Regions from separate parts of the Lysinibacillus sp. GW247-5R2A genome, predicted to be linked through region 1. Evidence: riboswitches for the same ligand, from Rfam matches in the RefSeq annotation. Region 1 holds a riboswitch; each other region holds the start of a gene.

Evidence for each region. A riboswitch is a leader RNA that binds a small molecule or an ion and turns the genes downstream of it on or off. The one in region 1 is predicted to bind cobalamin.
Region 2: it holds a riboswitch for cobalamin, as region 1 does, so the genes downstream of both, AC07YC_RS18965 (ABC transporter substrate-binding protein) here and mmgD (citrate synthase) in region 1, are expected to answer to the same signal.
Region 3: it holds a riboswitch for cobalamin, as region 1 does, so the genes downstream of both, AC07YC_RS09805 ((2Fe-2S) ferredoxin domain-containing protein) here and mmgD (citrate synthase) in region 1, are expected to answer to the same signal.

Annotation. Positions count from the first base shown of each region.
Region 1 covers NZ_JBWKZL010000002.1:157,458-164,099, forward strand. The annotation lists gene AC07YC_RS04415 (acyl-CoA dehydrogenase FadE) at 1-427, opposite strand, end outside; gene prpB (methylisocitrate lyase) at 473-1,387, opposite strand; gene AC07YC_RS04425 (bifunctional 2-methylcitrate dehydratase/aconitate hydratase) at 1,430-2,863, opposite strand; gene mmgD (citrate synthase) at 2,962-4,083, opposite strand; cobalamin riboswitch at 4,273-4,467, opposite strand; gene AC07YC_RS04435 (NUDIX hydrolase) at 4,699-5,184, shown strand; gene AC07YC_RS04440 (ABC transporter ATP-binding protein) at 5,232-6,047, opposite strand; gene AC07YC_RS04445 (ABC transporter ATP-binding protein) at 6,050-6,642, opposite strand, start outside.
Region 2 covers NZ_JBWKZL010000013.1:71,677-78,318, forward strand. The annotation lists gene argS (arginine--tRNA ligase) at 1-168, shown strand, start outside; gene AC07YC_RS18950 (MerR family transcriptional regulator) at 389-778, shown strand; gene AC07YC_RS18955 (class I adenylate-forming enzyme family protein) at 771-2,273, shown strand; gene AC07YC_RS18960 (acyl-CoA dehydrogenase family protein) at 2,275-3,942, shown strand; cobalamin riboswitch at 4,002-4,184, shown strand; gene AC07YC_RS18965 (ABC transporter substrate-binding protein) at 4,329-5,300, shown strand; gene AC07YC_RS18970 (FecCD family ABC transporter permease) at 5,297-6,298, shown strand; gene AC07YC_RS18975 (adenosylcobinamide amidohydrolase) at 6,295-6,642, shown strand, end outside.
Region 3 covers NZ_JBWKZL010000005.1:157,419-164,060, reverse strand. The annotation lists gene AC07YC_RS09830 (S8 family peptidase) at 1-666, opposite strand, end outside; gene AC07YC_RS09825 (energy-coupling factor ABC transporter ATP-binding protein) at 806-1,654, opposite strand; gene cbiQ (cobalt ECF transporter T component CbiQ) at 1,651-2,424, opposite strand; gene AC07YC_RS09815 (energy-coupling factor ABC transporter substrate-binding protein) at 2,430-2,702, opposite strand; gene AC07YC_RS09810 (energy-coupling factor ABC transporter permease) at 2,704-3,450, opposite strand; cobalamin riboswitch at 3,595-3,779, opposite strand; cobalamin riboswitch at 4,041-4,222, shown strand; gene AC07YC_RS09805 ((2Fe-2S) ferredoxin domain-containing protein) at 4,367-4,738, shown strand; gene cobJ (precorrin-3B C(17)-methyltransferase) at 4,743-6,410, shown strand; gene AC07YC_RS09795 (sirohydrochlorin chelatase) at 6,425-6,642, shown strand, end outside.

The sequences.
Region 1 (6,642 bases):
AGCCTGCATCGGACTCTGTAAGGGCATAGGCACCAATCCATTCTCCAGATGCAAGCTTTGGTAAGTACCTCCGCTTTTGCTCCTCATTGCCAAAATAGACATAGGGTAATGTGCCCACCCCAGCATGGATATTGTAGGATACGCTGAAAGAGCCCCCAAAGCCCATTTTCTCTGCTACAAGACCGGAAATTGTTTTATTGAGCTCGAGTCCTCCATAGGCCTCGGGAATTTCAATAGCCAGTAAACCAAGATCACCTGCTTTTTGAAATAGTTGACGAGTAATCGCATATTGTTGCTGTTCAATAGATGAAATATTCGGTGAGACATCCTGTTTAATGAAGAGCTCAGCAGTTTTTGCAATGAGCTCTTCTTCATCATGAAAATCCTCAGGTGTAAAGATCGTCATATTGTCTTCTAGTTGATCCATATGAGTCCTCCTTGAAAGAAAGTACAGAAAAGCTATTCACCTCTCCTACTTTATTTCCTCCTTAGGTAAGATGGTTTTCGCTAATTCACGATCTAAATCCTCGAATTGATAGTAGGAAATCGTTTCATATAATTCGCTTCTTGTTTGCATATCCTCAATTGCTTCTTGTTGTGTTCCCGTATTTTTTATTAATTCAAACACACGCTCGTATGCTTTCGCTGCAACTCTCATAGACGTAACAGGATAAATGACCATCGAGTAGCCCATTTTTTCAAATTCCTTAGCGGTATAATAAGGAGTTTGACCGAATTCAGTCATATTGGCTAATAAGGGTGCATCTAACTCATGGGCAAATTGTTTAAACTCTTTGTCAGTTTGTAATGCCTCTGGAAAAATAGCATCTGCCCCAGCAGCAACATATGCTTTGGCTCTTAGAATAGCCTGCTCTAAGCCTTCAACAGACCTTGCATCCGTGCGAGCAATAATTACTAATGTAGGGGCTAGTTGTTTAATCGTTTTTATTTTTTGTATCATTTCCTCAATTGAAATAAGAGTTTTGCCATTTAAATGTCCACATTTTTTAGGAAGATTTTGGTCCTCTAGCTGTACGGCAGCAACCCCTGCCTCTACCATTTCACGAGCAGTACGGGCAACATTTAATACACCACCAAAGCCCGTATCAATATCCACTAGCATAGGTAAATTAGTAGCCCGAATAATATCACTAGCACGCTGAGCGAGTTCATTTGAATAAATCATTCCTAAGTCTGGTAGGCCTCTACTCGCTGTATAAGCGGCACCCGAAAGATACAATGCCTCAAAGCCAACTTTTTTAGCCATTAAACCAGCCATCGCATCATGTGCTCCTGGTATTTGCAAAATAGATGAACGAGCAATAAGAGCTTTAAATTGTTCAGCTAATTGTTTTTGTGTCTTCGCTTCTTGGACAATCCACGCCATTTTTAAAAACCTCCTCTTTATTGCATTTGTAATCCTTTTAAATTAAATAAATAGATTAATAAATTCATGGACAGCAATTTGTTCAAGCAGCTCTTTATTTGCACAAACCTCATTTATGGTATCGAGTTGTTTTTGAGAATAATGCGTACGAATGTTTTGCTGGAATTTATTAATGATCTGAGGGAATGCTTCCTCACGGCGGAAACGATGCCCTAAAGGATATTCACACTCAATTTGCTCGGATGATGTACCATCTTTGTAATAAACTTGAACAGCATTCGCAATGGATCGTTTATCAGGGTCTAAATAGTCGATTGTATATTGGCTTTTTTCCGCGACAACCATTTTATGTCGCAAGTCATCAATGCGCGGGTCTACAGCCACCTCATCTTCGTAGTGATCTGCTGTAATGTCACCATAAATAAGACCAATAGCTGTAATGTATTGAAGGCAGTGATCACGATCAGCAGGATTATGAAGTGGCCCTTCTTTATCGATAATTCGTATGGCTGATTCATGCGTCGTAATGTCAATGCGGTCAATTTCAGCTAGGCGATTTTTTACTTCAGGATGTAAATGAATAGCACATTCTGCAGCCGTTTGAGCATGAAATTCTGCAGGGTAAGACACTTTAAAGAGGACATTTTCCATAACATAAGATGCAAGTGGTCTCGCAAGCTTTAATGCTTGCTTATTAAAGAGCACATCTTGGAATCCCCAGCCTGGTGCAGACAATGCAGTTGCATAGCCCATTTCTCCCTTCACAGCCATCATTGCTAGTTGTACGGCCCTGCTTGTAGCATCGCCAGCAGCCCATGATTTTCTAGAGCCCGTATTAGGAGCATGTCGATAGGTTCTTAAACTTGAATTATCAATCCAAGCATTTGATAAGGCATTGACAATTTCTTGATGAGTGCCACCTAAAGCCTTTGTTACTACAGCTGTTGTCGCTATTTTGACAAATAAGACGTGATCTAAGCCAACACGATTTAAGCTATTTTCGAGTGCAAGTATTCCTTGTATTTCATGAGCTTGAATCATCATTTCTAAAACGTCTTTTATTTGGAGAGGTTCTTGCCCTTCCGCAACACGTACACGACTCAAATAATCGGCTACAGCTAAAATACCACCTAGATTATCAGAAGGATGCCCCCATTCTGCTGCCAACCAAGTATCGTTATAATCCAACCAACGGATCATACAACCGATATTAAAGGCACCTTTTACTGGATCGAGGACATAGGATGTTCCTGGAATACGGGTACCATTTGGAACGACTGTACCTGGCACTACAGGACCTAGAAGTTTTCTACATTCAGGATATTGTAAAGCTAAAATGCCACAACCTAACGTATCCAATAAAACATATCGAGCCGTTTCGTAAGCTTCTTCGCTCGTAATCTTTGTGTTTAATACGTAATCCGCAATATCAATAAGAAGCTGGTCTGTCATCGTTTTTTCATTCGTTTTAATCATCTATATCTTCCTTTCAAGGTATGAATTTGATATACTAGTATGCTGATGGGCATTGGTCAGAATGTCCATCAGCTCTATGGCGAGTTGTTAAAACTTGATTATACCGACAATTCTTCAAGGTTATGACGCTCGCCTATATAATGAACACGAGGTCTAAATAATCGATTATTGTCATGTTGTTCGATCACATGTGCACATAAACCGATCGTTCGAGAGCTAAAGAAAATAGGCGTATATAATTCAATTGGTAAGCCCAGCATGTAGTACACTGGCGCAGCGTAATAATCTAAATTTGGATACAGGCCTTTTTCCTCCACCATCACTTTTTCACCAGCTTCACACATGTGATATAAGCGGTCATCCCCTTGCTCCAAGCATAATTTATATAAAGCTTCTTTCATGATCTGCGCTCTTGGGTCCATTTTTTTCATATAGACCCGATGGCCAAAGCCCATTATTTTTTCTTTATTTTTGAGCTTGTTTTTCAGCATCGCTTCAAAGCCTTCCACAGTCTTAGCTTCAAGCAGCATATACATGACTGCCTCGTTCGCCCCACCATGCAAATTTCCTTTCAATGATGCGACGGCACCAGTTAGAGCACCATACAGGTCAGATTGTGTGGAGGCAATAACACGAGCAGCAAAGGTCGAATTCGGCATTTCATGTTCACTATATAAAACAAGTGATTGGTCAAAAATTTCCTCTTCTAATGGTGTTGGTTTTCTTCCAGTAATCATGTAATAAAAATTAGCACTATATGAAAGCTCACTATCCGGTTCTACTACCTCTTGACCATTTAATACACGGTAGCTATTCGCAACGATGTTGGGCATGCCACCTAAAAGTCGATATGCTCGAGTTACATTTCTTTCAGTCGATCGATCATTGATGTGCTGATCATACCCTGCTAACGCTGAAATTCCCGTTCTAAGGCCGTCCATAGCATGTGTCCCATTTGGTAATAAGTTGAAAATTTGAACAAGCTCTTGCGGAACGTGATAGTTTTCTTTCAATCTATCCTGTAAGTCAGCTTGTTGCTCAGTAGTTGGTAGGTTTCCTTGCAATAATAAATGGACAATATCTAAATAGGAATATCGCTGAGATAGTTCAATCAAATCATAGCCTCGTATAACAATTTGGCTTCCTACTACGTCTAAGAAAGACAGTTTTGTTTCCGCAGCAATAACTCCATCAAGACCTGGTGAATACGTTAACTCCATGGATTACAACCCCTTTGTTTAATCATTCTTGTAAGCGTTACCATTCAAACTCGAAAGAACAACAAAAAACAACTTCTACCCCTTTAGAAGTTGTTAATCTACAAAAGTATGACAGAACAAAAAGCAGTGAACTGACATCCATTCACAATCATCATACAGTAGCTAACACCTCCCTATCCTCGTAGGTCAATTGATGCTTATTTAGCGGCAGGTCTCCTGACTTATCATCAACATTCCTATAACACCTTCCCGTTTTGATGAACAAAACAGTGGCCTCGTTATGGAACTCCTACATACAGTTGCGGGACAGTGTTGGACTCACACCAACTTCCCTTTTAATCAAATGGAATCAAACCCATTTGAACCACCAAAATTTAGCATATTCAATTTGTCTATTTACCTTAACATAGAGGTTTCCAAACAATCAATATAGGTAAAATTCAGAAAAGACTGATTATAAAAAGCTATTTTTCATTTTTGACGAACTATTCTGCATATTTAAGCATTATTTCGCTCAAAAAAATATTGTTAATCAATCCCAATGGAGCTATATTTATGAAGTCTGCTTAAAAAAAGTGATTTGCTTGGCATTACGATGAAACAAGGAGTGACGGGATGGGCTATATAACAGAATTAAGAAAACTTATCGGTAATAGACCGATTATAAGCGTCGGTTCGACAGTTCTTGTTGTTAATGATGATAAGAAGATACTCTTTCAACATCGTTCAGATACGTTGGACTGGGGATTACCTGGCGGCTCAATGGAAATAAACGAAACATTAGAGCAGGTTGCTGCTCGTGAACTTTATGAGGAAACTGGACTCGTGGCTAAAGAGTTTGATTTTATCGGTGTTTTTTCAGGACCTGATTATTACTACTGTTATCCGAATGGCGATGAAATCTATACAGTCATTCACCTTTATAGAGCTAAACATGTAAGGGGTGTATTGGAAATGAAAGATGGTGAGAGCTTAAGCCTCACTTATTTCGGTAAAGAAGAACTTCCGAATAATATGGAACAGAGGACGGTCGCTCTCTTAAACAACCTTGAGGGCCAAATATGGGGGTTCGAAAGCTCCTTTACGAAGCTTTCCACATAACAATGTAAGAAATTTAATAAGGACTTTCTTCGCAAAGACATTCCAATTCATTGTAAAGTATTCTTGTGAATTCTTTGGCGAGGATGAGTGGGTAGAATCGCGTTGTATAGCTCAAGTGATGCAGAATGCTTAAATGGTTCACCTTTCATACTTTCTTCTACTAGCTCACCATTTTGCATGACTAGGATGCGATCTGAAATAAAGCGTGTAGCCTGTAGGTCATGAGAAATGAAAATGTAGGCAAGTTGCAAATCCTTTTGCAATGTCTGTAGTAATTGAATGATATGTTTTTGCAAAATCATATCTAAACTACTAATGGCTTCATCTAAAACAATTAATTTTGGATGTAAGGCAAGCGCTCTTGCAATGTTCACACGCTGTTGTTGTCCCCCACTCAGCTGGGAAGGATACTTTTCGGCAATAGATTTTTCTAACTCTACATGATCAAGTAATTCCTTTACGTTAAAATGTCTCTCAGCTGAGCTATAATGCTCGAAATTTAGGTACGGTTCGTCTAAAATTTGAAAAATGGTGTGCTTTGGATTTAAGGAATGATAGCTATTTTGAAAGACTGCTTGTAAATCTCTCCGTATCATTTTTTTCTGTTGGCTAGTGGCATCATAAAGATTAACCCCTTGAAATAGAACCTCCCCGGCTGTTGGCCTTTCCATTCCTAATATAATTCGGCCCAATGTGCTTTTTCCTGAGCCACTTTGTCCAACAATCCCTAAGCATTCCCCCTCCTGAAGTGAAAATGATACTTTCTGTAAGACAGGAGCATCCTGTCTTCGCTTGAATATGAACGGTCTATGTGCATAGCACTTCTCAATATTTCTCACTTCTAGTAGCTTCAATTTTTTCACCTCTAAAACATAATTCGGGATTGTAATAATTTCTTTGTATAAGGATGCTGAGGGGCATCAAAAAAATCATAGACATTCGCTTGTTCAATTAGTTTCCCCTTATACATCACGGCTACATCATCAGCAAGTTCAGCAATAACGCCTAAATCATGTGTCACAAGAAGGATGGCAGCCTGTGTTTCCAGGCGAATACGATCAAATAAAGTCAATACCTGCTTTTGATTGACTGTATCAAGAGCTGTCGTAGGCTCATCAGCTATGTATACCGAGGCTTGAATTGCCAATGACAAAGCAATCATCACACGCTGTAGCATTCCCCCACTTAATTGGAATGGATAATAGTGTAAAAGGCGCTCGGGATTAGGTAAATTAACTTTTGCCATGCTTTCAATAGCAATTTGTTTTATTTCATTTTTAGTGATAACAAAATGAGCCTTTAATGATTCACGAAAATGACCTTCAATGGTTTGAACACGGTCAAAGGCAGCCGAAGGATTTTGCATAATAATGGAAAGATGTCTACCACGATAAGCTCTCATTTGAGCAGCAGTTACCTTCAATAAATCCTGCTGATGGTAGAAAATTTGCCCTTTGG
Region 2 (6,642 bases), on a different contig from region 1:
ATTCAAGAAACAGCAGCAGCTTTCCATAGTTTCTATAATGCAGAAAAAGTATTAGATGCTTCAAACAAAGAGCTAACAGAAGCTCGCTTAGCATTAATTACTGCCGTTCGTACAACAATTGCTAATGCGCTTCGTTTAATCGGCGTGTCAGCACCAGAAAAAATGTAATAGTCTATCTTAGCCCCTAACAGGAAAAGTGTTGGGGGCTTTTTTATGGATAGAAAGCGGGTTTACACATTAAAAAATGGTAGTGAGTGATACGGGATTATTGGCTAATCATTAAAATTTCTGCTTCAAACCATATTTTTCTGTTAATTTCGAAAATTTTGTTGAAGTTTACGTTAACGTCAATGGTATACTGTTGCCAATCAGGAAGGGGGAGACGATTATGAAGACGATTCAAGAGGTGGCTAAGGAGTTCGATGTGTCCACGCGTACAATTCGTTATTATGAGGAGCTTGGGCTTCTTTGTCCTCAACGTTCATCTACGAATCAACGAACCTTTTCAAAAAAAGAATTTGCGAAGCTCAAGCTTATTTTTAGAGGAAAGCGTTACGGCTTTTCACTGGAGGAGATCAAGGAAATGGTATTACTTTTTGATTTTGATCGCTCAGGAATTCAGCAATTGGAGCGAACCGTTGAATACGGAGAGCAAAAGATTCAGGAGATTGATAGGAAAATAGCTGAGCTTACGCAAATGAGAAATGAATTACAACAAATGCATGGCATGTTTAATGAAAAATTAACGACTTTAAGGGGAGAGATGCACGATGAATAGTTCCGATTTATTAGCACGTAATGCCCGTAAGTATCCAACAAAGGAAGCCGTTATTTGTCATGGTAGAAGAGTGACCTATTATGATTTAGATGAGCAAGCGACTCGTTTTAGTCATGCCTTATTAGAACAGGGTGTAAGGCAGGGAGATAAAGTTCTGATTTTTATGCCTAACGTTGTAGAGTTTGTCGTAAGCTATTTTGCTATTCAGCGAATGGGTGCTATTGTCGTCCCAGTCAATGCTAAGTTTACATTACAAGAAGTAGAGTATGTGGCACAGCATGCTGAGGCAAAGGCGATTATTGCTCATGAAGCCATTTTTGCGGCAGTCCAGCATATTGCCGGAATCCCGTTAAAAATTAAAACAGGACAACAAGTAACTGGCTGGCTTCATTTTGAAACAATCATTCAAAGTGCCAGTGCCCAAACGATTGAATGTCAGTTGAACGAGGATGATGCTTCGACTATTTTGTACACATCAGGTACAACTGGGAATCCAAAGGGCGTATTGTTTAGCTATCGTAATATTTTAACGGTTGCGCAAATGATTGCGGTTGAAATGGAGGTCAAGCCTGAAAGCCGTATATTGCTAATGATGCCATTAACTCATTCGGCTCCATTGCATTTATTTTTAATGGCAGGTGTTTTTGTAGGCTCTACAAATGTGTTAACGCCAACTTTTACACCAGACTTATTAATAGATTCCATTGAAAAAGAAAAAACGACCCATTTCTTTGGCGCACCTGTTGCTTATTTATTAACAGCACAGTTGCCAAGATTGCAATCAGCTGATTTGTCCTCCATGAAATGGTGGGTGTATGGAGGTGCACCTTTATCTGAAAATGAGGTTCGGTTCATTCAACAGTCCTTCCGCACAACTAATTTAACATGTGTATATGGATTAACAGAGGCGGGACCAAGTGGATCATTGTTATTTGGCAAGGAGCATGAAGGAAAGGCTGGGAGTATTGGACAGCGAGCACCTTTAGGTACAGAGATACGTATTGTTAACGACAGTGGCGAAGATGTACCAGCAGGAGAAGTAGGGGAGATCGTTTTATTTGGTGAGGGTAATATGCTTGGCTACTACAGAGATGAAGCGGCAACCAATGCGGCCTTTATAGACGGTTGGTTAAAAACAGGAGATCTAGCTCGTAAGGATGAAGATGGCTTTATTTGGATTGTTGATCGAAAAAAAGATGTGATTATTTCGGGTGGGGTCAATATTTATCCGAAAGAAATTGAAGATTGCCTTTTAAGCTTTGAGGGAATATTTGAGGCGGCAGTGGTTGGTGTTCCACATCCACAATGGGGAGAGACAGTGAAGGCTGTGTATTCCGCTAAACAGGATATTGATGAAGAGGCTCTAAAAGATTATTTAGAGGGACAGCTTGCTAAGTATAAAATACCGCGTATTTTTGAAAAAGTGGAAGCGCTACCAAGGAATGCGTCAGGCAAAATTTTAAAACAATTTTTGAAAGGACAAGAGGTGAGATAGTATGAGAGTTTTACAACAGGAAATAGCAGGCACAAGCAATTTTTTTACAGATAATGATACGCTTCAAAAGGTGTTGGAAATGATGCTGGATAAAGAATTTTTATCTTATGCGCATCGGGAATTGACGGACTTTGGTGAGCTATGTGCGGGTGCTATAGACGTGAGGGCGAAACATACTGATCGACAAGGAGAGCCTCGCCTTCAAAGATATAATGCCTACGGTGAAGAGGTTTCAGAGATATGGGTCAATGACGGCTACAAAAAAACAATCGAAGAGACATATAATACGGGGATTGTTGGCTATGTGCATAAAGATATTCCCCAACTAGGTCACAAAGGGAATTATGTCTATAGTTTTGCGCAAGGTTATTTACTGTCACATGCGGAGCCCGGTTTTTATTGCCCTGTGACATTAACGATGGCTACTGCCTATTTATTAGACCATTATGCAGAGGAAGAAGTTAAGAAGCGCTTTTTACCGCATGTTTGTGCAACAGGCGATAGGGAGCTATATGAGGGAGCGACATTTTTAACGGAACGACAAGGAGGCTCAGATGTTGGTGCGAATGTAGTAGAAGCAAAACTTGTGGGGAATGAATACCGCCTCTATGGTGAAAAGTATTTCGCCTCCAATGCAGGGATGTGTGGGGTTGCAATGGTATTGGCACGAATAGAGGGTGCACAAGCAGGCTCTAAAGGATTAACTCTTTTTGCTGTTCCATGGCGTAATGAAGATGGATCGGCTAACCATCTTCGTATTCGACGACTAAAAGATAAATTAGGTGTGAAAGCCGTTCCATCTGGTGAGGTTGAGTTTGATGGAGCACTCGCGTATGTAGTTGGTGATCACAATAAAGGGATTTATTATATGCTGGAGGCTCTTAATTTATCAAGAATTTGTAATGCTGTGGCATCTATTGGCATTATGCGCCGTGGCTTCTTAGAGGCGAAGCATTATGTGTCAAATCGATATGCATTTGGTAAACCTTTAACACAGTATCCTATGATCCAGGATACATTGGGTAAATATGCCGCTAAGCTGCATGTAGAAGTAGCTACGATTTTTGATCTTATTCAATTATACGATAAAGTGACAAGTGGTCAGGGAACAGAGCAAGACACCATCATGAACCGTTTATATATTGCCATTATGAAAAAGGAAACGGCAGAGCAGGCGGTCCATTATGCAAGTGAAGCAATTGAGCTACATGGCGGGAATGGCTATATTGAGGACTTTGTAACACCACGCTTATTGAGAGATGCGCAAGTGCTGACGGTATGGGAGGGTACGGCTAATATACTAGCTTTGGAGCTTATTCGCTTAGTGGATAAATACAGGGCACATGAATTGTTTGTTCAAGAGATGAGCGAGCGATTAGAAGTATTAACAGACCATTCATTAGTGAAAATCGTTCAAGAGCAATTAACTAAACTATCGGCAACCTTACAAATTTTTAGTACTCTCGATGAAGCGACAAAAACGTTTGAAGCAAAGGATGTTGCCAAAAAAATGGCCCAATTATATGAAAGTGTCGTAGCCGTTGAGTGGGCACAGAAATTTGGTGGGAAATATGACAAACTAGCGGATGTTTATTTAGAGCAAACTTGGTCATTACGAACGATCGGTGCTCCGATGAAAACCGTACAGTATTTTGCTGAAATCGTCTAATAACCCTTGGAGTCGCCTTGATATAGAGGCGACTTTTTTTAATTTCATGTATAATAAAATCAACTGAATAGTATAAAGGTTCTTTACTTATGTAAAGTGAAAAGGGAAATCAGTGTAATTCCGATGCGGTCCCGCCACTGTAAGTGTGAGTTTTTTCAAATGATGCCACTGAAGATTTCGGGAAGGCTTGAAAAAACGTAATGAGCACAAGCCAGGAGACCTGCCTTTATAGCATAGACATGACAGCCTACGAGGATAGGATGGTGGATTTTGTATCAGTTTTTTGGTGCGATTTTGACCCCTCATCATTCGAAGATGAGGGGTCTTATTTTGATGGAGGAATATTTCTAACACATGAACGCACAAATCAACGAAGGAGGATTCACATGAAGAAATTTTGGAAAATAGGGGTATCGGCATTTTTAACGATAGGGTTGCTAGCGGCTTGTGGACAAGAGGCGCAAAAAGACAATTCCACACCTACAGAAGAGCAAACACAACAAGAGACATCTAAAACGGAAGCAGCAACATTCCCTATGACTATAACGGATGCTATTGGGAAGGATATTACACTAGAGGCTCCTCCTGAAAAAATAGTGTCACTAATTCCAAGTAATACAGAAATATTGTTTGGCCTAGGTTTAAAGGATGAAATCGTAGGGGTTACTGACAACGACGATTATCCACCAGAGGTAGCTGAAAAGGATAAGGTTGGTGGCATGGAATACAATATTGAACAAATTATTGCCTTAGAGCCAGATATCGTTTTTGCACATGAATCTAGCATGTCTCTTTCGGAATCGGCCATAGCACAGCTAGAATCGGCGGGCGTGAAAGTATTTGTTGTGAAAAATGCCCAAGATTTTAATGAAACCTATACAACGATTGAACAGCTTGGGCGTGCTACAGGGAAATTATCAGAAGCTGAAAAAATCATTGCTGACATGAAGGCGAAAGTGGATGAGGTTCAAGGGAAAGTGAAAGACGTTGAACCTAAGAACGTTTTTGTAGAAGCCTCTGATGAACCTAATATTTATACAGCTGGTCAAGGCACATTTATGAACGCAATGCTGGAGATGATCCATGCAAAAAATGTAGCAGCAGACGGTGATAATTGGTATGAAATTGGTGCAGAACAAATTATCACAAAAAATCCAGATGTCATCGTGGTGACATATAGTTATGTACCTGATATTTTAACAAAAATACCAAAGCGTGCAGGTTTCGAGACAATTAATGCAGTAAAAAATAATGCTATTGTGCAAGTAGATGAAAGCACAACAAGCCGTCAGGGACCACGTTTGGCGGATGGCCTTGAGGAATTAGCAAAAGCTATCTACCCTGAGGTATTTAAGTGAAAAAAGTAGCAACAGCCTATGTATTAACATGTACGCTTCTTATCATTAGCATCTGGTGTGGCGTCGCTATAGGCTCTGTTCATATTCCGATAGAAGTACTGTGGAATCAATCAGTTGATGAAACAGCTGCCAATATCTTTTGGAAAATTCGCTTGCCCCGTGTGCTTTTAGCGGGGCTAGTAGGAGCTTCTCTCGCCATTGCGGGAGCGGCTTTCCAAGGCTTGCTCAAAAATCCATTAGCAGATCCATATACATTAGGTATTTCATCGGGTGCTTCTGTCGGCGCAGTCATGACAATCTTTTTTAATATTTCTATACCTGTTGTAGGTTTGTATGCCTTACCTACCTTTAGCATGATAGGTGCGATTATTACAATGGTGATTGTGATGAGCTTTGCTAGAGTAGTGGACCGTTCTTTAAAGATGGAAACACTGATTTTAACAGGTGTTATCTTTAGTTCCTTTTTAGGATCGTTAATTTCGTTAATGATTGCTTTATCGGGAGAGGAGCTGCGCCAAGTAATCGGCTGGCTACTCGGTTCTGTTTCTATGCGTGGTTGGCCGTATGTTCAAATGATTATTCCGTTTGTCATTGTTGGTTCCCTTATGCTGTGGACACAGAGACGTGAGCTTAATGTTCTGTTATATGGGGAAGAAAGAGCGAAGCATTTAGGTGTTAATGTAAAGCGAAGTAAGTATTTGATTTTAGTAGGTGGCTCCATGCTAACTGGAGCAGCAGTTGCTGTTTCAGGCACAATTGGCTTTGTAGGGTTAGTTGTACCGCATATGACAAGAATGATTTGGGGTTCTGATCACCGTCATTTACTCCCACTATCATTTTTTAATGGGGCAACATTACTTATTATTTGTGATTTAGTGGCAAGAACCATTATCTTGCCAAGGGAACTGCCTATTGGTGTCATTACGGCATTTATTGGAGCGCCTGTTTTTTCCTATATTTTTTATAAGCAACGAAGGGGCAAGGGGGTACGGGCGTGATTGTTGTTGAACATCTATCAGGTGGTTATGAAGACGTACCGATCGTCAAGGATATAAGCTTTACAGTTGAAAAGGGAAAGATTCTTGGCATTTTAGGGCCAAATGGTAGTGGGAAATCAACATTATTAAAGGTAATGAGTGGTATTCTACCAGCAGTTGAGGGCATGATTTCTATTGATGGACAAAGCATTCTTTCCTACAATGCCCGTGCTTTAGCAAAAAAAATGGCTGTTTTACCACAGCTCCATGCGAATGCTTTTTCAAACAGTGTAAGAGAAGCTATTTCGCTTGGACGTTATCCACATCAATCAGGGTTTTTTTCAAGTTGGTCTGAGCAAGATGAG
Region 3 (6,642 bases), on a different contig from region 1:
TAGTAGCTTCGCTTGTGGATTAATTCCATGTCCACCAATGCCATTGTCTTTAGCTGCCGCAATAATCCCAGCAACATGTGTTCCATGATCACCTGGATAAGATGTATTTGCCGGTGCGGCTGCATTATAAGGTGTGAGTACTTGAGATTTTAGATCGGGATGTTTAAAATCAACACCAGAATCGATGACAGCTACTGTTACGTCATGTTCCCCAGCTAATGCTAGAGCCTGATCCATTTGCAAGAGGCTTAGATGATACATATCTTGTTTCTTTGGGTCAGTTTCTTTGTTGAAAGAATGATAGACATAACTAGGGGATACACTTGTAATCCCTTGCTGCTTTAAATAGTAAGAGACGGCTTTTTCTATGGATACACCTTTGTTAAGTTGAATCACATCATAGCCTAATGAAGGAATGGAGCGGATGACCTTAGATCCGATTTTTTTATGTACGTTTTTATCAAGGCCAGAATGCTTGATAATAATCGTATCCTTACTCATCCATTTGTCTTCATTTGTAAGATTCTTACCTGCATGTTGTGAATTGCTTGCTAATACGTTCTTCGCACTTTGTTGTGGTGTCTCCTCAGCAAAAGCTGAAACGACAGGAACCATTAATGCAGCGGATGCTACGACAGCGACTGATTTTTTAAACCAACTTTTCAATTGTATCTCTCCTTGATGTTCTATAATATGTCTCGACTATACTAATACGGATAAACGTTAGAAAAGTTTCGCAAATGAGGAAAATTTTTCTCTGTAATTTTAAAACGAACTGTCCGTTACTTTTTATGGATGATACCCATTACACCTCTACATATAGCTGTTCAATCAATTGCAGTAAGTCATGCTTAGAGCGAGGAACTGAAATATTTTCTTGCCATAATTTCTTTTTTTGTAGAGCCAAAGCCATGTCAAATACCCATGGTCGTTCAAGATGTGCCCGTTTTAGCAATTCTTCTTCATAAAATAAGGCGACAGGGTCACCATTATAAATAATTTTTCCTGCCTCCATAACAATGATTTGATCGGCCCATTCATAGGCAAGGGCAATGTCGTGAGTCGCAAGAATAATCGTTCTTTCATGGTCTTCTACTTTGGCTAAGTATTGAAAAACTTGTGTAGCGTAATAGCTATCAAGACCCGCCGTTGGTTCATCTAATAAAAGGACAGTCGGTTCCATCGCTAATACACCTGCCATGGCGACACGCTTTTTCTGCCCTACGCTTAAAAAGTGAATGGGTTTATCTAGTAGCTCTGTCACTTCAGTTTGTGCAATAGCCCAAGCTATTTTTTCTTCAATTTTTTCCGTAGACCATCCTAGATTCATTGGACCATAGGCGATATCTTGCTTAACAGTTCCTGAAAAAAGCTGATTATCAGCATCTTGAAAGACGATTCCAACCTGTTGGCGGAGAGCCTTTAATGCCTTTCTAGTATATTGAAGCTTTTCCCCATCAAATGAAATGGTCCCAGCTGTTGGTTTCAAAATACCATTAAGGTGCTGAAATAAAGTGGATTTTCCTGCTCCATTATGACCGAGTATAGCGATTTTTTTCCCTTTTGGAATGTTTAATGTAATATCTGTCAAAGCCTTCGTACCATCTGCATAGGCATACGACAAGTTGTTAAGTTTAAAATAAAATGCTGTCATGAGAAGTACCCTCCATATATGATGAGGAATAAAAACATAGCCGTCATGCCAAGCCAGTTTTTTTTGCTATAGGCGCCCGTTTCATGCCAATAAACAGTTTCACCACCACGGGCCTGCATGGCATGATTAAGCTCTCGACTGCGCTGAAACATTTCAATAAACAACGCGGCAATTAGCATGGATACTGAACGTAACCATTGCATGGGTGAGTGGTAGCCAAGCCGGGCTTGCTGGGCCAAATGAATTTTTTGCATGCTTTCTAAAAAAATAAAAATAAAACGATAGGTGAGTTCTACTAGCTCAACTAATAAAGTAGGGAGCCGCCATTGTCGGAGCACATAACATATTCCTTGTACTGATGTCGTTAAAATTAAAAAATATAAGCAACTTATACTGCCAAGTACAATAAAGAATAGTTGCTGGGCGGTAGCGATACTGGCTCTCCCAATAAAAATTGTCCAGTTCATATACGTAAATGCCCCCATATGGGCTGGTAATGTATGCGCTGCTGGCGCTATCGAAATAATGATGGATAAGAGACTTGTGAATAAGAAAAAACAAGGTAGTAATAATAGCTTCGCATAATAGTTTAGTGGAATTTTCGCGCCCCAAATGATAAAAGCACTCATTACAAAAAATGTAATGAGTGAAAGTCGTTCATCTCTCATAATAAGCGTGAATAAAAGTAGTCCTAATGAAAATATCATTTTTTCTAGCGGATGAACGAACGCTAGCTTATTGAGATACGCATACTTATCAATGAGTAACATAATCCTTAACCTTCTTTATGCTTGCCACGCATATAGCCAATAAAGTAGCCGATAAAACCAGCACCAATAGCTGCTTGTAGCACGAATAATAAGCTTTCAATTTCACCACTAGGTGGTTCCCATAAACTATCAAACCATGGCTCATATTCTGCATTGATTTCCCCAATGGCTGCTTCTGCTTCACCGTCGGCTCCTCCAAATTCTGCTCCCTTTTGGACGAAAAGAGGGATAATGGCCAATAGCACCACGATGGCTAAAAGTAATAAATTTCGTTTCATATTAGTGCGCCTCCTTTGTAGAGAAAACACGTAAAGATTTTAATTCGCTAATATTATATTTTTTCAAGAAGTTCATGACAATAACTGTTAATATTCCTTCACTCACAGCTAATGGGATTTGTGTTAAGGCAAAAATACTTGCGAACTTTGTAAAGGAAGCCATAAAGCCTCCAACTTCAGATGGGAAGGCTAGTGCTAATTGAACGGAAGTCACCACATATGTACCTAAATCCCCAAGCATGGCCGCAAAGAAAACAGCTAATGAAAACGATAACCCCATTTGTTGCGCCCCTTTAAATACAAAGTAGGCGATAAACGGGCCTACGATAGCCATCGAAAAAGCATTAGCCCCTAATGTTGTGATCCCACCATGTGCTAAAAGTAAAGATTGGAATAATAAAACAATTGTCCCGATGACACTCATCGCTAACGGTCCAAATAAGACTGTTCCGAGACCTACTCCTGTTGGATGTGAGCAGCTCCCTGTAACTGAAGGGATTTTTAAGGCTGATAGGACAAAGGCAAACGCACCGGACAGCCCCAGAATCATTTTTGTTTCAGGGTTTTCTTCAATTGTTTTACGAATAGAGCGCAATCCTAAAATAATAAATGGGATGGAGATTACCCACCAAAAAATCGCCCATTCGATTGGTAAAAAACCTTCCATGATATGCATGGCGAAGGCACGCTTTGGCACCATTAAAAAAGCCAATAGAAAATAACTAAGTTTCCACCAAGACAGCTTCAATTTTCTTCCTCCAAACTGTAAATAGATTTTTAGAATGTAGCGTGCGTAATAAAAAAGCACTTTTCCGTTGTTGGAAAAGTGCATAGCTAAAAAAGCAAATAACATTTTCATTTGCTAAGCCGCACACCTATCCTCGTAGGCTGAAACGATCACTTATTGTCGGCAGGTCTCCTGGCTCTAGTTCAACACTTTATAGGTCTTCCCATCCATTGGACAGTGACATGTTCTATAAAGCTCCCTATTACAGTGGCGGGACCGCGCCGGACTTAAACCGGCTTCCCTTTTAAGCAAAATGACGAGCATTTTACACCGAAAAATTGTAAGTTGTGAGATTTCACGACAAAGTGTATCACGAATTTCCATAAATATGCTATACTTTTTTTATGAAAAATTAAAAATAGAATATCAATGTCGAAAATTCTGATAACTAACGTATTTTAGGATTAAAGAGGGCAAATTCAATTTTTTAATAGCTTTCAACCCTCCTATGAAATTGATAAATTTGTCATGATTTTTTAAAGAAATATTGAAATTTTAAAATAATAAGATATGATTAAGACAGTTTTCTATTATAAATACGATTAAAAATTTCATATAAAACGTCGATAAGTGCTCGAAGAACTCGAGATAATAGGGAAATTGGTGAAAGTCCAATACAGCCCCCGCTACTGTAATAGCTGATGAAATCGCAATGCCACCTGGGCAAACTAGGGAAGGTGCGACAGTAAAATGAAGCTTAAGTCAGGAAACCTGCTTATCAGATTGTGCATGCAAACTTTTCGGAGGGAGAAGTTGAAGCAAAAGCGAGGATCTGTCTTTCAATCTATTCGTTTTTATTTGGCTTCTACAAACCTTTACTCTTCGGCAGAGTAAAGGTTTTTTCTTTTTTCCAAAAGCAAATGAGGGGAGATATAAGATGACAACGTGGAATTTAGAGGGGATGAAAACACATCTCTTTATTTGCAATGGCAGTAGCTGTATGAACAAGGATGGGGAGGAAATTACCCAAGCTATACGAGATGAAATACAGCGTAACGCACTAGATAAAGAAATACATACGACAAGAACGCGCTGTAATGGACGATGCAAGGATGCTTGTGTTGTGATTGCTTACCCTCAGGGGAATTGGTATCGTGTACCATCAACGGAGCATGCGAGAACACTTGTACAGGATTTGCATCATGATTCCTTATATAACGATCATGTTTTTACACTTCGAGAAGGGACATTACAGCGAACAGCGCAAACGACAGCCATTAAAGGGATTGAAAAGGTGAAAGAGGGGTAAAAACATGGCGCAAAAAGGGAAAATTTTCGTAGTAGGCTTTGGGCCTGGAGACTTTAAGCATATTACGACACGTGCAGTAGAGGCTTTACAACAAAGTGATATGATCATAGGCTATAAAACCTATGTTGAGCTGATTCAAGATTTAGTCAGCGCAAAATCCATTGTCAGTACAGGTATGACAGAGGAAGTGTCACGTGCTCAGGAGGCCGTTCGTCAAGCAGAAGCAGGAAGTATTGTTTCGGTCATTTCGAGTGGAGATGCGGGCGTTTATGGTATGGCGGGATTAGTGTATGAAGTATTAATTGAGCTAGGCTGGACAGAGGCAACTGGTATTGAAGTGGAGATCGTCCCGGGTATTTCAGCTATCAATTCATGTGCTAGTTTACTTGGTGCACCCATTATGCATGATGCTTGTACCATTAGTTTAAGTGACCATCTCACGCCGTGGAATTTAATTGCGAAGCGTGTGGAAGCCGCAGCTATGGCCGATTTTGTTATTGCTTTATACAATCCTAAAAGTGGTCGCCGTACAAGACAAATTGTCGAAGCACAACGAATTCTTTTAGAATATCGTTCTCCTGACACACCCGTAGGACTTGTAAAAAGTGCCTATCGAGAACGTCAGGAAGTGACGATGACGACATTGGCAGAAATGCTGGAACATGATATTGGTATGCTGACAACGGTTATTATCGGAAACTCATCTACGTTCTTCTATGATAATAAAATGATTACACCGCGTGGCTACCAACGTAAATATACACTTGGCGAGGAAAAACAGCCATTACGTCCACATCAACGCTTACGGGAAGAAAATGAGCCATGGGCGATGAATCAAGAGACAGGAACAGCACGAAATGACTTTGCGGCAGACCCTAATGCAGGGAGAATGAATAAACCCAGTATAGCCGTTATGCCAAAGCCGAAAAAAACAGCACTTGAAATGGCTACAGCGGCGCTTGCAATGGTAAAGGGAACAAGTGCTATCAAGGCTACGCCAAAGCTTGTACAACAAAAAATAGAATCAATTTTTGAATTGGCAGTGAGCCCTGGCGTGGCCAATAAATTTTTCACACCACAGCAAATGATGACGTTAGCAGAGGTTGTAGGAGAAGAAGGATCAATGGAATATACACCAGATCATCAAATCCATTTAAAAATACCTACAACAACGCCTGAACGTATCACTGAGAAATTACAGGAAGTAGGCTTTTTATTAGCACCAATTGGTGATGTGTTGTCGTTGAAGGCTTGCGATTTTTGCTACGGTGAAAAAGCAGATTCCATTCCATATGCGGAGGAAATTCAAGAAAAGCTTGGCGGTATGTCATTACCGAAAACGTTAAATATTGGCTTCAATGGCTGTGGGATGGCTTGTTATCGAGCCGTGTTTGATGATATTGGCATTGTTTATCGCAAAAGTAAATTTGATGTCTTTATTGGAGCGAAACCAGTCGGACGTACGGCTCATGCAGCACAGCCTGTTGTAGAAGGTTTGGAGCCTGATCAATTAATCCCGTTAATTACAGATATTATTGAAGAATATAAAGCTAATGCGCATCCAAACGAACGTCTATTTAAATACTTCAAGCGGGTGAAAAAGATATTGCATTTTACGTATCAAGATATGTCTTCCAAAATAAAAATAGAGCCAGCTCCGTGCGGCGACTAGTGAGGAGAAAAGAGATGAAAGCTATATTATTTGTTGGCCATGGCAGCCGTTTAGCAGCAGGAAATGATGAGGTGCGTACATTTATCGAGCAAATGAAATCTCGCATTGATGAACAATATTTAGTGGAAACATGCTTCCTTGAATTTGCTTCTCCTAATATTGAAGAAGGTATTACAAACTGTGTGAAAAAAGGTGCTTCAGAGGTACATGTCATCCCAATTATTTTACTTCA